DNA from 3 places in the Serratia sp. JSRIV002 genome. Region 1 is predicted to be linked to each of the others. Evidence: riboswitches for the same ligand, from Rfam matches in the RefSeq annotation. Region 1 holds a riboswitch; each other region holds the start of a gene.
The links. A riboswitch is a leader RNA that binds a small molecule or an ion and turns the genes downstream of it on or off. The one in region 1 is predicted to bind thiamine pyrophosphate.
Positions count from the first base shown of each region.

Region 2: another riboswitch for thiamine pyrophosphate. It lies ahead of thiC (phosphomethylpyrimidine synthase ThiC); the one in region 1 lies ahead of thiB (thiamine ABC transporter substrate binding subunit).
Region 3: another riboswitch for thiamine pyrophosphate. It lies ahead of thiM (hydroxyethylthiazole kinase); the one in region 1 lies ahead of thiB (thiamine ABC transporter substrate binding subunit).

Region 1 covers NZ_CP074143.1:909,869-914,034, reverse strand. Annotated here, with positions in the region: gene KGP26_RS04225 (sugar efflux transporter) at 1-95, opposite strand, end outside; gene sgrT (glucose uptake inhibitor SgrT) at 243-416, opposite strand; gene sgrR (HTH-type transcriptional regulator SgrR) at 509-2,170, shown strand; TPP riboswitch at 2,208-2,326, shown strand; gene thiB (thiamine ABC transporter substrate binding subunit) at 2,383-3,369, shown strand; gene thiP (thiamine/thiamine pyrophosphate ABC transporter permease ThiP) at 3,345-4,166, shown strand, end outside.
Region 2 covers NZ_CP074143.1:443,460-447,625, reverse strand. Annotated here, with positions in the region: gene hemE (uroporphyrinogen decarboxylase) at 1-121, opposite strand, end outside; gene nudC (NAD(+) diphosphatase) at 159-926, opposite strand; gene rsd (sigma D regulator) at 1,028-1,543, shown strand; TPP riboswitch at 1,648-1,770, shown strand; gene thiC (phosphomethylpyrimidine synthase ThiC) at 1,888-3,831, shown strand; gene thiE (thiamine phosphate synthase) at 3,824-4,166, shown strand, end outside.
Region 3 covers NZ_CP074143.1:4,441,106-4,445,271, forward strand. Annotated here, with positions in the region: gene KGP26_RS20915 (Fic family protein) at 1-534, opposite strand, end outside; gene thiD (bifunctional hydroxymethylpyrimidine kinase/phosphomethylpyrimidine kinase) at 662-1,462, opposite strand; gene thiM (hydroxyethylthiazole kinase) at 1,459-2,253, opposite strand; TPP riboswitch at 2,290-2,381, opposite strand; gene rluF (23S rRNA pseudouridine(2604) synthase RluF) at 2,494-3,255, shown strand; gene KGP26_RS20935 (phosphoethanolamine transferase) at 3,466-4,166, shown strand, end outside.

The DNA.
Region 1 (4,166 bases):
TGCAGCGCTCCAGCAATGCCGGTCAGGAAGGCTATTAGCAGGAAGGCGGCAAAAACGGGATTAAAACGGCGCGGTAACCAGCGTCTGAAACTCATAGCGATATCCCTATCCAGAAATAAAGAAGGCTATGCTACAGAAGGAAAATTGCCGAAGGAAGTAAAGACGGCAGATAAAAATGCCAGTGGGTAACCCCACTGGCTGGTGAAAAGCACCATTACTCAGAAACACTTTTGCGGTGAACGTCAGATACGCTCACGGTATTGCTTGTCGCTCAGCGTGGCGATGTCCCACTGGGTCAAGTGGGCCAGCATCTCCAGCCGCGCCTGTTCAGGGACCACCTGCAGCCAATCGGCCTGCTGGCGGCGGATGGCGGTGAAATAACGCTGATAAAACTGTTTAGTTAACAGAACCGTCATTTGTTATCCCTCCGCTGATTCAACTGCCCTCATTATCGGCGTAATATAGGGAAAGATAAATTGACGACTTGATGCCAGAGAGTTCCTCTTTTATGTCCACCTCACGCCTGCAACAACAGTTCATTCGCCTGTGGCAACGCTGCCATGGCCAAACCACCGAAACCACGCTGCAAGAGTTGGCAGAGGTACTCAGCTGTTCCCGCCGCCATGTTCGTTCGCTGCTGGGAGCCATGCAGCACGAGGGTTGGCTGACCTGGCAGGCCGAGTCCGGCCGGGGTAAACGTTCACAGCTCAGCTTTCACTACACCGGATTGGCACTGCAACAACAGCGCGCCGAGGAACTGCTGGAACAGGATCGCATCGACCAACTGGTTCAACTGGTGGGCGATAAAGACGTAGTACGCCAAATGCTGCTTTCCCAGCTGGGGCGCAGCTTCCGCCAGGGGAAACATATCCTGCGCGTGCTCTACTATCGTCAGCTTTACAACCTGTTACCCGGTTCGGCACTGCGTCGTTCAGAAACCCACCTGGCAAGACAGATTTTCAACGGCCTGACACGGGTAAATGAGGAAAACGGGGAACTTGAGCCCGATCTTTCACATCATTGGCAAACGCTCACCCCTTTACACTGGCGCTTTTATCTTCGCCCGGCGATCCATTTTCATCATGGCCGTGAGCTGGAAATGGAAGATGTTATCCATTCACTCAACCGCCTGATCCCACAACCGCTATTTTCACATATCGACAGGATCGTCTCACCTACGCCCTATGTCATCGATGTATATCTGCACACGCCGGACTATTGGCTGCCCTGGCTGCTGAGCAGCGTACATGCCATGATCCTGCCGCGCGAATGGCAGAACCTGCCGGATTTTGCCCGCCATCCGATTGGCACCGGCCCCTATCGGGTGATACACAACAACCAAAGCCAGATGAAAATTCATGCCTTTGACGACTACTTTGGCTATCGTGCCCTGATCGATGAGGTCAACATTTGGGTATTGCCGGAAATCACCGAAGAGCTGGCGCACTCCGGCGTCCAGTTACAAGGGGATGATACCGGCAGGAACGAGCTGGAAAGCCGCCTCGAAGAAGGCTGTTATTTTCTGTTGTTCGACCAGCGTTCGGCACTGGCGGCCGATCCGGCAATCCGCAGTTGGTTAAGCGAACTGATCAACCCTATCGCGCTGCTGAGCCACGCCGGGCCGCTCTACCAACGTTACTGGGCTCCGGCCTATGGCATTCTCCCGCGCTGGTTGCATAATCGTGTGCTGGGGCAGCAGCCCAAGCCTGCGGGCTTAACCGAATTGACCCTGACCTTCTATAACGAACACTCCGAGTTCCACGCAATCAAGCAGGCTATCGCCTCTCTACTAGCCGAACAGGGTATCAAACTCAATGTGCAGGCCGTGGATTATGAAGTCTGGCATAAGGGCAAGGCGCAAAGCGATCTGTGGTTAGGCAGCGCCAACTTCACCCTGCCGCTGGAGTTTTCTCTGTTTGCCACGCTGTACGAATTACCGCTGATACAACATTGTCTGACGGAGGATATCGCGCAGGATGCCGCTCAGTGGCGGGAAAATCGCCTGTCCATGGCCGAGTTTTGCCAGCGCCTGGTCAGCAGCCATCAGTTGCATCCGTTATTCCATCACTGGCTGCAACTGCATGGTCAACGCAGCATGCGCGGGGTACGGATGAATACTCTCGGTTGGTTCGATTTTAAATCTGCGTGGTTTGCGCCACCGGAAGCATAATCGCCTTTCACCCACGCCCCTAAGCCTCTACAATAGCGCCGACTCAACGGGGTGCGGAGAACAAGCCAATTTTTGGCCAACGGTTTTCCGCTGAGAGCACACCCGTCGAACCTGATCCGGTCAATACCGGCGGAGGGATTTGAGCATGGCGCGTTAGCCTTCGTTAACCCAGCCCTCAGATACCTTTGCCCCTTTACTATTAGGAGTGCAAAGTGGTCAAAAAATACCTGCCCTGTTTATTATTGCTAGCGGCGATGCCCGTCCTGGCCAAGCCAACGCTGACGGTCTACACCTACGACTCTTTCGCTGCCGACTGGGGCCCGGGCCCAGCGGTAAAAAAAGCCTTTGAGGCCGAATGTGACTGCGAATTGAAATTCGTGGCGCTGGAAGACGGCGTATCGTTACTCAACCGCCTGAGAATGGAAGGCAAGAACAGCGCCGCCGACGTGGTTTTGGGCCTGGACAACAACCTGCTGCAAGCCGCGCAGCAAACCGATCTGTTCACCGCCAGCCAAGTCGATACTAGCAAGCTCACCGTTCCCGGTGGCTGGCACAACCAGACCTTCGTTCCCTACGACTATGGCTACTTTGCTTTCGTCTACAACAAAGACAAGCTGAAGAACCCGCCGACCAGCCTGAAAGAGTTGGTGAGCAGCGACCGCCCCCTGAAGATCATCTATCAGGATCCGCGCACCAGCACACCTGGCCTTGGCCTGCTGCTCTGGATGCAGAAAGTGTATGGCGACGAAGCACCGCTCGCCTGGCAACAGTTGGCGAAGAAAACCGTCACCGTGACCAAAGGCTGGAGTGAAGCCTACGGCCTGTTCCTGAAAGGGGAAGGCGACATGGTACTGAGCTACACTACCTCCCCCGCCTACCATCTGATCGAAGAGAAAAAAGACCTTTATGCGGCGGCCAGCTTCAGTGAGGGGCACTACCTGCAAATCGAAGTCGCTGGCAAGCTAAAGGCCAGCAAACAGCCAGAACTGGCCGAGCGCTTCATGCAGTTTATGGTCTCCCCGGCCTTCCAGAACACCATTCCTACCGGAAACTGGATGTACCCGGTGATCAAGACGGAACTGCCTGCCGGTTTTGAACAGATGACCGTGCCGCAAACGGCATTACAATTCAGCTCCGAGGAAGTGGCACAACAGCGTGGTAACTGGATCCGGGCATGGCAAACCGCCGTCAGCCACTGATCCCCCGCTGGTTATGGCCGGGGCTGATGGCCGCCGGTCTGATCCTGCTGATCGCGTTGGCGGCCATGGGCTCGCTGTGGCGTCATGCGCCCGAAAGCGATTGGCGTAGCCTGTGGCAGGACAGCTACCTGTGGCACGTGGTGCGCTTTACCTTTTGGCAGGCGCTGCTCTCCGCCGTAATCTCGGTGGTGCCTGCCATCTGGCTGGCCCGGGCGCTGTACCGCAGACGTTTCCCTGGCCGCAACCTGCTGCTGCGCCTGTGCGCCATGACGCTGGTGCTGCCGGTGCTGGTGGCGGTGTTTGGCATGCTGAGCGTCTACGGCAGGCAAGGCTGGCTGGCAACGCTGTGTGGTTGGCTGGGCGTGAACTACAGTTTTTCGCCTTATGGTCTGCAAGGTATCCTGCTGGCGCATCTGTTCTTCAATATGCCGCTGGCCACTCGCCTGCTGCTACAGGCGCTGGAGAACATTCCCACCGAGCAGCGACAACTGGCCGCGCAGCTGGGGATGAACGGCTGGCAGCAGTTCCGCTTTGTGGAATGGCCTGCGTTACGCCGCCAGATCTTACCCAGCGGCGCACTGGTATTTATGCTGTGTTTTGCCAGCTTTGCAACCGTGCTGTCGTTGGGCGGCGGGCCGCAGGCTACCACCATAGAACTGGCGATCTATCAGGCCTTGAGTTACGACTACGATCTCAGCCGCGCTGCGCTGCTGGCGCTGATCCAACTGGCCTGCTGCCTGGGGCTGGTGGTGCTCAGCCAGCGTTTGAGCCAGGCTCTACCGGTTGGCCATACCCAC
Region 2 (4,166 bases), 470 kb from region 1:
CACGGGTGGCTTTGTACTCTGGCAAATAACGACCGGCCTGGCGCATCATCCATACAGGGGTGAGATCCACCGGCTGGCGCAGCAGCGCACGCAGATAGCGATCGTTCTTCAACTCATTCATTTCTTGGGCTCCCTTGATTATCTGCCGCCATTGTACCTTATTCTGCCCGACACAGCGCCACGGTGTCCTCGATCAGGCGGCGCGCCACGGTACCAGGCGGTGGCAGCAGCGGCAGTTGGTCATAGCGATACCAGCCCGCATTGAGCAACTCTTTCGGATCGTGGCGCAGTTCACCGCCCTGATACTCGGCCATAAACGCCATCATCAGCGAATGAGGGAACGGCCAGGGTTGCGAAGTCACGTAACGCAGGTTGGTAATGGCGATATTACTTTCTTCCATCACCTCGCGCGCTACGGCCTGCTCCAGGGTTTCCCCCACCTCCACAAACCCCGCCAGCACGGTATGGATGCCGCCACGGTGGCGCACATGCTGTGCCAACAGGATCTCGTCATTGCGGCGGATGGCGACAATCACGCAAGGGGCAATCTGCGGGTAATAACGTTCGCGACAGTTATCACAAAGGCAGGCGCTTTCGGTACGGCTAAGGTGCATCTCATGACCGCAGTAGCCACAGAACCGGTGCGAGCGATAAAAGTCGGCCAGCTGTACGCCGCGCCCGGCCAGTTGGAACAGGCCACGATCGAGACTGAGCAGTTGCCGCACCGATCCCATCTCTTTCGGCATCGGTTGGCGCACCAGCCAGACCGGTGCCCCCTCCCATTCGCCAATTTGCCGAGCCGGTCGGCCTTGCAAGGAAAATAATGCGGCAGAACCAAACGGCAATTCACCGTTTGGTAACCAAATTTTGCTTTCATGGCTGACGATCCACCAGCCATTTTCGTTACCCGTTAATGCAAGTTCCATATGTTGTTGCACAACCTCTGCTTCACTGGCAATCTAGGAATGCTCTTTGTTACATTTTATTAACTTACCACTTTTTCTTTCTCTTACACACGGAGTCAATCATGCTAAACCGATTGGAAAGCCTGACTCAGCGCGTTGGTGGCAGTAATGAATTAGTCGATCAATGGTTACAGGCCCGCAAACAGCTGCTGGTAGCCTATTGCAGTCTAGTCGGCATTAAACCCAACAAAGAAAAGCATACGCCGCTCAATGAAAAAGCGCTGGAGAACTTTTGCCAGAATCTGGTGGATTATCTTTCTGCCGGGCATTTTCACATTTATGACAAAATTATCAAACAAGTGGAAGGCTCTGCCAGCCCCAAGATGGCGCTAGCCACCAAGTTCTACCCAAAACTACAGGGCAATACTGAAATCGTGATGGCGTTCCATGACCGCTACACCGAAGTCGTTATCGATCAGGACGTGTGTGAAGAACTCAATCAGGCACTGTCAGATATCGGCGAAGCCCTGGCGTCACGTTTCGCTTTGGAAGATCAGTTGATCCAACTGGCGACAGAAACCTGGCAGCAGGGCCAACCGGGCACCACGAATACTGAATCTATGCCTCATCCCGCCTAATTATCCCCCTATAGATTTCAAGTCGTAGCCAGGCGGTCAACAACGCTACGGCTTGAAAGATGACGGGGGAGGGCTTGTGGTTTTTGTTGACCCTCTTATACTGAGGGCTCTTGTCGGAGTGCCTAGCGCTGATTTTTCATCAAATTAGCCAGGCTGAGACCGTTAATTCGGGATCCGCGGAACCTGATCGGGTTAATACCCGCGAAGGGAACAAGAGTAATCTATCGCCATAGGCAAGATGCTCCCACCAGGGGCTGTGCCTGCCTTACCGGCTACCATCATTACTCCCTCCGAGCTCCAGACAAGCAATTTTCCACACATCACTCCACTGATAGGAATTTGCTATGTCTACCGTGAACCAACCTCGTGCCCGTAAACAACAGCGTGACCAGGCGCAAGATTTTATCGACTCTCTGCAAGGCGTTACCTTCCCCAACTCACAGCGGATCTATCTCGCGGGTTCGCGCAGCGATATCCAGGTACCGATGCGTGAGATCCAGCTCAGCCCGACGCTGATCGGCGGCAACAAAGACCAGCCCCAATATGAACAGAACGAACCCATTCCGGTGTATGACACCGCAGGGCCGTATGGCGATCCGCAGGCGGTGCTCGACGTACATCGTGGCTTGGCAAAAGTACGAGCGAGCTGGATCGCCGAACGTGCCGATACCGAAGCGTTAAGCGGTGTCAGTTCCGGCTTCACCCAACAGCGATTGGCCGACGTTGGGTTAGACCATCTGCGCTTTGAGCACCTGCCGCTGCCCCGCAAAGCCCTGCCGGGTAAATGTGTTACGCAACTGCATTACGCTCGCGCCGGTATTGTCACCCCAGAGATGGAGTTTATCGCCATTCGCGAAAATATGGGCCGCGAGCGCATTCGTGGTGAAGTGCTGCGCCACCAGCATCCTGGCCAGAGCTGGGGCGCTCATCTGCCGGAAAACATCACGCCGGAATTTGTGCGCCAGGAAGTGGCCGCTGGCCGCGCCATCATTCCCGCCAACATCAACCACCCGGAATCCGAGCCGATGATTATTGGCCGTAATTTCCTGGTGAAGGTGAATGCCAATATCGGCAACTCGGCGGTTACTTCTTCGATCGAAGAGGAAGTCGAGAAGCTGGTGTGGTCAACCCGCTGGGGCGCTGACACCGTGATGGACCTCTCCACTGGCCGCTATATCCACGAAACCCGTGAATGGATCCTGCGTAACAGCCCGGTGCCGATTGGTACGGTACCGATCTATCAGGCGCTGGAAAAAGTGAACGGCGTGGCGGAGAACCTGACCTGGGAAATGTTCCGAGATACCCTGCTGGAACAGGCTGAGCAAGGCGTCGATTACTTCACCATTCACGCCGGGGTGTTGCTGCGCTATGTGCCGATGACCGCCAAACGCCTGACCGGCATTGTCTCCCGTGGCGGCTCGATCATGGCGAAGTGGTGCCTGTCGCATCATCAGGAAAACTTCCTCTATCAGCACTTCCGCGAGATCTGCGAAATTTGCGCCGCTTACGATGTCTCGCTGTCACTCGGCGACGGCCTGCGCCCGGGTTCGATCCAGGATGCCAATGACGAAGCGCAATTCGCTGAGCTGCATACGCTGGGTGAACTGACCAAGGTTGCCTGGGAATATGACGTACAGGTGATGATCGAAGGCCCTGGCCACGTGCCGATGCAGATGATCCGCCGCAACATGACCGAGGAGCTGGAACATTGCCATGAAGCACCGTTCTACACGCTAGGGCCATTGACCACCGATATCGCACCGGGTTACGACCATTTCACCTCCGGGATCGGCGCGGCAATGATCGGCTGGTTCGGCTGTGCGATGCTGTGCTACGTGACGCCGAAGGAACATCTGGGGTTGCCTAACAAGGAAGATGTGAAACAGGGGCTGATCACCTACAAGATCGCCGCTCACGCCGCCGACTTGGCGAAAGGTCATCCGGGCGCACAGATCCGCGATAACGCCATGTCCAAGGCGCGCTTTGAATTCCGTTGGGAAGATCAGTTCAACCTGGCGCTGGATCCACAAACCGCCCGTGCCTATCACGACGAAACGCTGCCGCAAGAATCCGGCAAGATCGCCCACTTCTGCTCCATGTGTGGGCCGAAGTTCTGCTCGATGAAGATTTCCCAGGAAGTGCGTGACTATGCCGCCGCACAAGAGGCTGCCAAACCGATCGAAGTGCAACTGACCGGGATGGAGAAAATGTCGGCTGAATTCCGCTCACGCGGCAGCGAGCTGTACCACAGTGCGGCCAATTTGCAGGAGGAGATAAATAATGACTAACCTCACCTCTCCCTTCCCTGCAACACCGCACAAGCTGGGTTTATACCCGGTCGTCGACAGTGTTGAATGGATCGCCCGCCTGCTGGAGGCAGGCGTTACCACTATCCAACTACGCATCAAAGATCTGCCAGACGAGCAAGTGGAGGCCGATATTGCCGCCGCTATAGCCCTTGGCAAACGCTATCAGGCCCGGTTGTTTATCAATGATTATTGGCGGCTGGCGATCAAACATGGGGCCTATGGCGTACACCTGGGCCAGGAGGATTTAGACACCACCGATCTGGCGGCCATCCATCGGGCAGGATTGCGCTTGGGCGTTTCCACCCATGACGATG
Region 3 (4,166 bases), 2.5 Mb from region 1:
ATGAATAAATTCGAACTCATAGTGAAAGATAGAGCTGGCGATCAGTGGATGAATATCGGTGTGCTTTAACCACGCCAACAGATCGCCAACCAAACGCGATAGTTGATTGGCAGGTGGCGCCATATGGATAAGTTGTTTATCTCGATATACCCCAACATTGCCGCTGCGTAGCTGCCCCGGAGCATCGACCAGCCCTCCCATTAATAAACCATGTGCCGCCAACAAATCCTCAAGCCGATGGCTTTGCCAGCTTGGCAATTTTTCATAGGTAAGGATGGCGTTACGGACTTCCTGAATATCTTTTGCCGGTGCCAACACCCGCTTACCTTCCATGATCGCAGTCACCTGCTCAGTAGACAGGCTATTATGCTCAATGGCCAATGAGGCCTGAATGGTGCGGATACGGTTCTCTTTGCGTAACAAAGGTGAAGATTGCCCAGCCTGCGCGGCCCAATGCCCCAATAGCTCCCCCACCTCAATCACTCGATTCAGGATAGCTGGCGTAATGGTATAAGGTGGTTGATAACCAGCCATCTTGCTTCCCTTTATTTTCACAAATCAATCAGCCTGAGCCGCATTGGGCCTGGTTCCCGATCATGGAGGGCTCGGTGGAAAATATCAAGCAATTGACCAACTAGCATCGGCTAGTGGAAAAGTTGGCTCACCACCAGGCATGGAAATGATGCACCGGCCCAATACCCTGCCCTACCTCCAGGCTATCGGCCTGCTGTAAGGCCTGTTGCAGGTAGTTTTTTGCCGCTGCCACGGTATCGGCCCAATTTGGGTAGCGTGGGCGCAGGGCTGCCAGTGCCGCAGATAAGGTGCAACCGGTGCCGTGCGTGTGCCTGGTCGCTATGCGCGGCGCACTAAAGCGCTGCTCAAAGCCGGGGATAAATAGCCAATCTGGGCTTTCCTCTTCACTTAGGTGGCCCCCCTTCATCAACACCGCCTGACAGCCCATCGCTAATAACGCCTGGCCCTGCTCGCGCATTTGTGATTCGTTTTGTGCCGGAGCGCAGGCCAGCAAAGCCGCCGCCTCTGGCAAGTTCGGCGTGATAATGGAAACCAACGGCATTAGCTCACGGCGGATGGACTCCACCGCTTCCGGTGCCAACAGCGGGTCACCACTTTTAGCCAGCATCACCGTATCCAGCACTACATAAGGCAGCTTGTAATGGCGTAGGCGCTCGGCCACCGCCTGCACGATGTCGGCATTAGCCAACATGCCGATTTTAGCGCTGTCGATACGCACATCGCTGAGTACCGAATCCAGTTGGGCGGCCACAAATGCCGGTTCGATATGATATACCGACTGCACGCCACGGGTGTTCTGCGCCACCAGCGCGGTGATCACGCTGGTGCCATAGGCCCCCAATGCGGAGAAAGCTTTCAGATCGGCCTGAATACCGGCTCCACCGCTAGGATCGGTGCCAGCGATGGTGAGAGCGTTAATCCGTTTCATAGCAGATCCTCCATTCGCAGTTGGTAGAGGGCATCCAGGAAGGCGGCAGTAAAGCTGCCAGGGCCAGAACACCGCGCCGTGGCCCTTTCACCACATAGCGCCATCACCCGGCAAGCGGTGGCAACGTTATCCAGCCGATCGCCCGGCAAACTGCAAAATGCTGTCACAACGGCTGAAAGCGCGCAGCCCGTTCCCACTACGCGCGTCATTAATACATCGCCACCCGTGACGGCCCAGTCTCTTTCACCATCAGTGATATAGTCTGTCTCACCGGTGACGGCCACAATGGCCCCACAATTACGTGCTAATACGCGTGCTGCGGGTAATGCCATCAGCGAGTCATCCTGGCTATCTACGCCACGGGCGCTGGTCTGCAGGCCGCTCAATGCAATGATTTCCGACGCGTTGCCACGGATCGCCGCAGGCCGCAGGGTGAGCAAGCGGCGGGCGAAGATTGCTCGGTATTCCAATCCCCCAACGGCAACCGGATCCAGTAACCAGGGCTTTTCAGCACGATTGGCAGCCTCGATGGCGGCTAACATCGACTCTGCCCGCGAAGCGTGCAGGGTGCCGATATTGATCAACAGCGCATCAGCAACGCGGCTGAACTGCGCGGCCTCTTCCGGTTCCACTACCATCGCCGGTGAAGCACCAAGCGCCAGCAGCACGTTGGCCGTCAGCTCTTGCACCACTTCGTTGGTCAGGCAGTGGATCAATGGAGGTTGGCGTTTAAATTGGTTAAAACAGGCCGCGGCACGGGTGCCGGGTAACACATCAGGTCGAGTAAACATAGCGCTCCCAACCGGCGTTCAAGAAGGCGGGTACCGGTTGAGATACCGCGACATCCCTACGCTGGTATAATCCAGATCAGGTAATACGGGTAATTTCTCAGCCCCTAAGGGCACCCCGAGTCGACGTTTGCCATTATTGAGGCTGTGGCCAGTGAGGTCAATCACACGATAGCGTCAAAAAATAAAAAGGAGACGCCGTCTCCCCCAGATAATGTATAGTTCGCGTTTAACGGGGAAACCATGCTCACTCACTCATCTATCCGCCTTAACAAATACATTAGCGACAGCGGCATTTGTTCTCGTCGGGCTGCCGATCGCCACATCAGGCAGGGCAACGTCTTTATCAACGACAGCTTAGCCTCCTTGGGCGCTCAAGTATTGGTCGGGGATGTGGTCAAAGTTAACGGCCAGCCGATCGAACCGCGCGATGCGGCCGATCTGGTGCTAATCGCGCTGAACAAGCCGGTTGGTATCATCACCAGCATGGGAAAGCACGTGCGGGATAACATCGGTGATTACGTTAATCACAATAGGCGCATCTTTCCCATCGGGCGGCTGGATAAGGACTCTCAGGGGCTGATTTTCCTGACCAATGATGGCGAACTGTTCAATAAGATCCTCCGTGCTGGCAATAATCATCAAAAAGAGTACCTGGTCACCGTCAACAAACCGGTGACGGATGAGTTTATTCAGGGCATGGGCGCAGGCGTACCCATACTGGATACGGTGACTCAACAATGCCTGGTGGAGCAAGAAGCCCCGCAGATGTTTCGCATCACGCTGGTGCAGGGGCTTAACCGCCAAATCCGCCGTATGTGCAAATATTTTGGTTATCATGTCACCAAACTTGAGCGCCAGCGTATTATGAATATCACTCTGCAAGGGTTACCGCTGGGCGAATGGCGGGATTTGACCGATGATGAGCGGATCGAGTTATTCGAGCTGATTGAACACTCCTCGTCCGAGGATATTTCCGCCCCGCGTCAATATAGCCAGATATAGGCGACTGTCGCGATATGCAATCAACCTCTCAAAACAGCCGCTAATTATCAGTTGATCTTGTTTTCATTCGGCTCTATCTTCTCGCATCCGGGTAAATGTTGCGGCTCGCTGGATGCGGTCTATCCCTCCTCCCCTTTCCGTCAACCAAACGGATTTATGACTCTTTTCTTGTCAGAGTTACCACACGGCATTTGATAACTTTCGGTAAACATGAACTCAACGGTTAAAGATACCCTGGCAGCACGTGACGTCACCCTAACCCCGTGGACAGGCTTTTACTTCCTGCAGTCGCTGCTGATCAACTTCGCCCTCGGCTATCCATTTAGTCTGCTGTATGCCGTGGCGTTTAGCTGTGTGTTACTGCTGCTGTGGCGCCTCAGCTCGCGCCTGCAAAAGAGCGTGATCGGGCTGTGTAGCCTCATCGCCGCCCTGTATTTCCCATTTTCTCAGGCCTATGGCTCGCCCAATTTTAATACCCTGCTGGCGTTACACTCGACCACGGTGGAGGAGTCCAGCGAGATATTGACCATCTTTCCGTGGTACAGCTATTTGGTGTCCCTGTTTATTCTGGCACTGGGCATTATCGCGTTGCGCCGTAAGCCAACCCCGAAAGGGGCTTGGAACACCCTCCAGAGCTTATGTCTCACCATCAGCGTGGTCTGCTTTTTTGTCACGCCAGTGCAGAATCTGGCATACGGTGGCGTGTTTAAATTGACCGATTCTGGTTATCCCGTGTTTCGTTTCGTCAGAGATGTGATCGCCAATAACCAGGAAGTGATTGATGAAAAAGCCCGTATGCAGGCGTTTTCACAGCTGAAAGATTCCTGGAACGTGCTGACGGTGAAACCGAAATATCATATCTACATGGTAGTGATCGGCGAAAGCGCGCGGCGAGATGCCTTAGGGGCGTT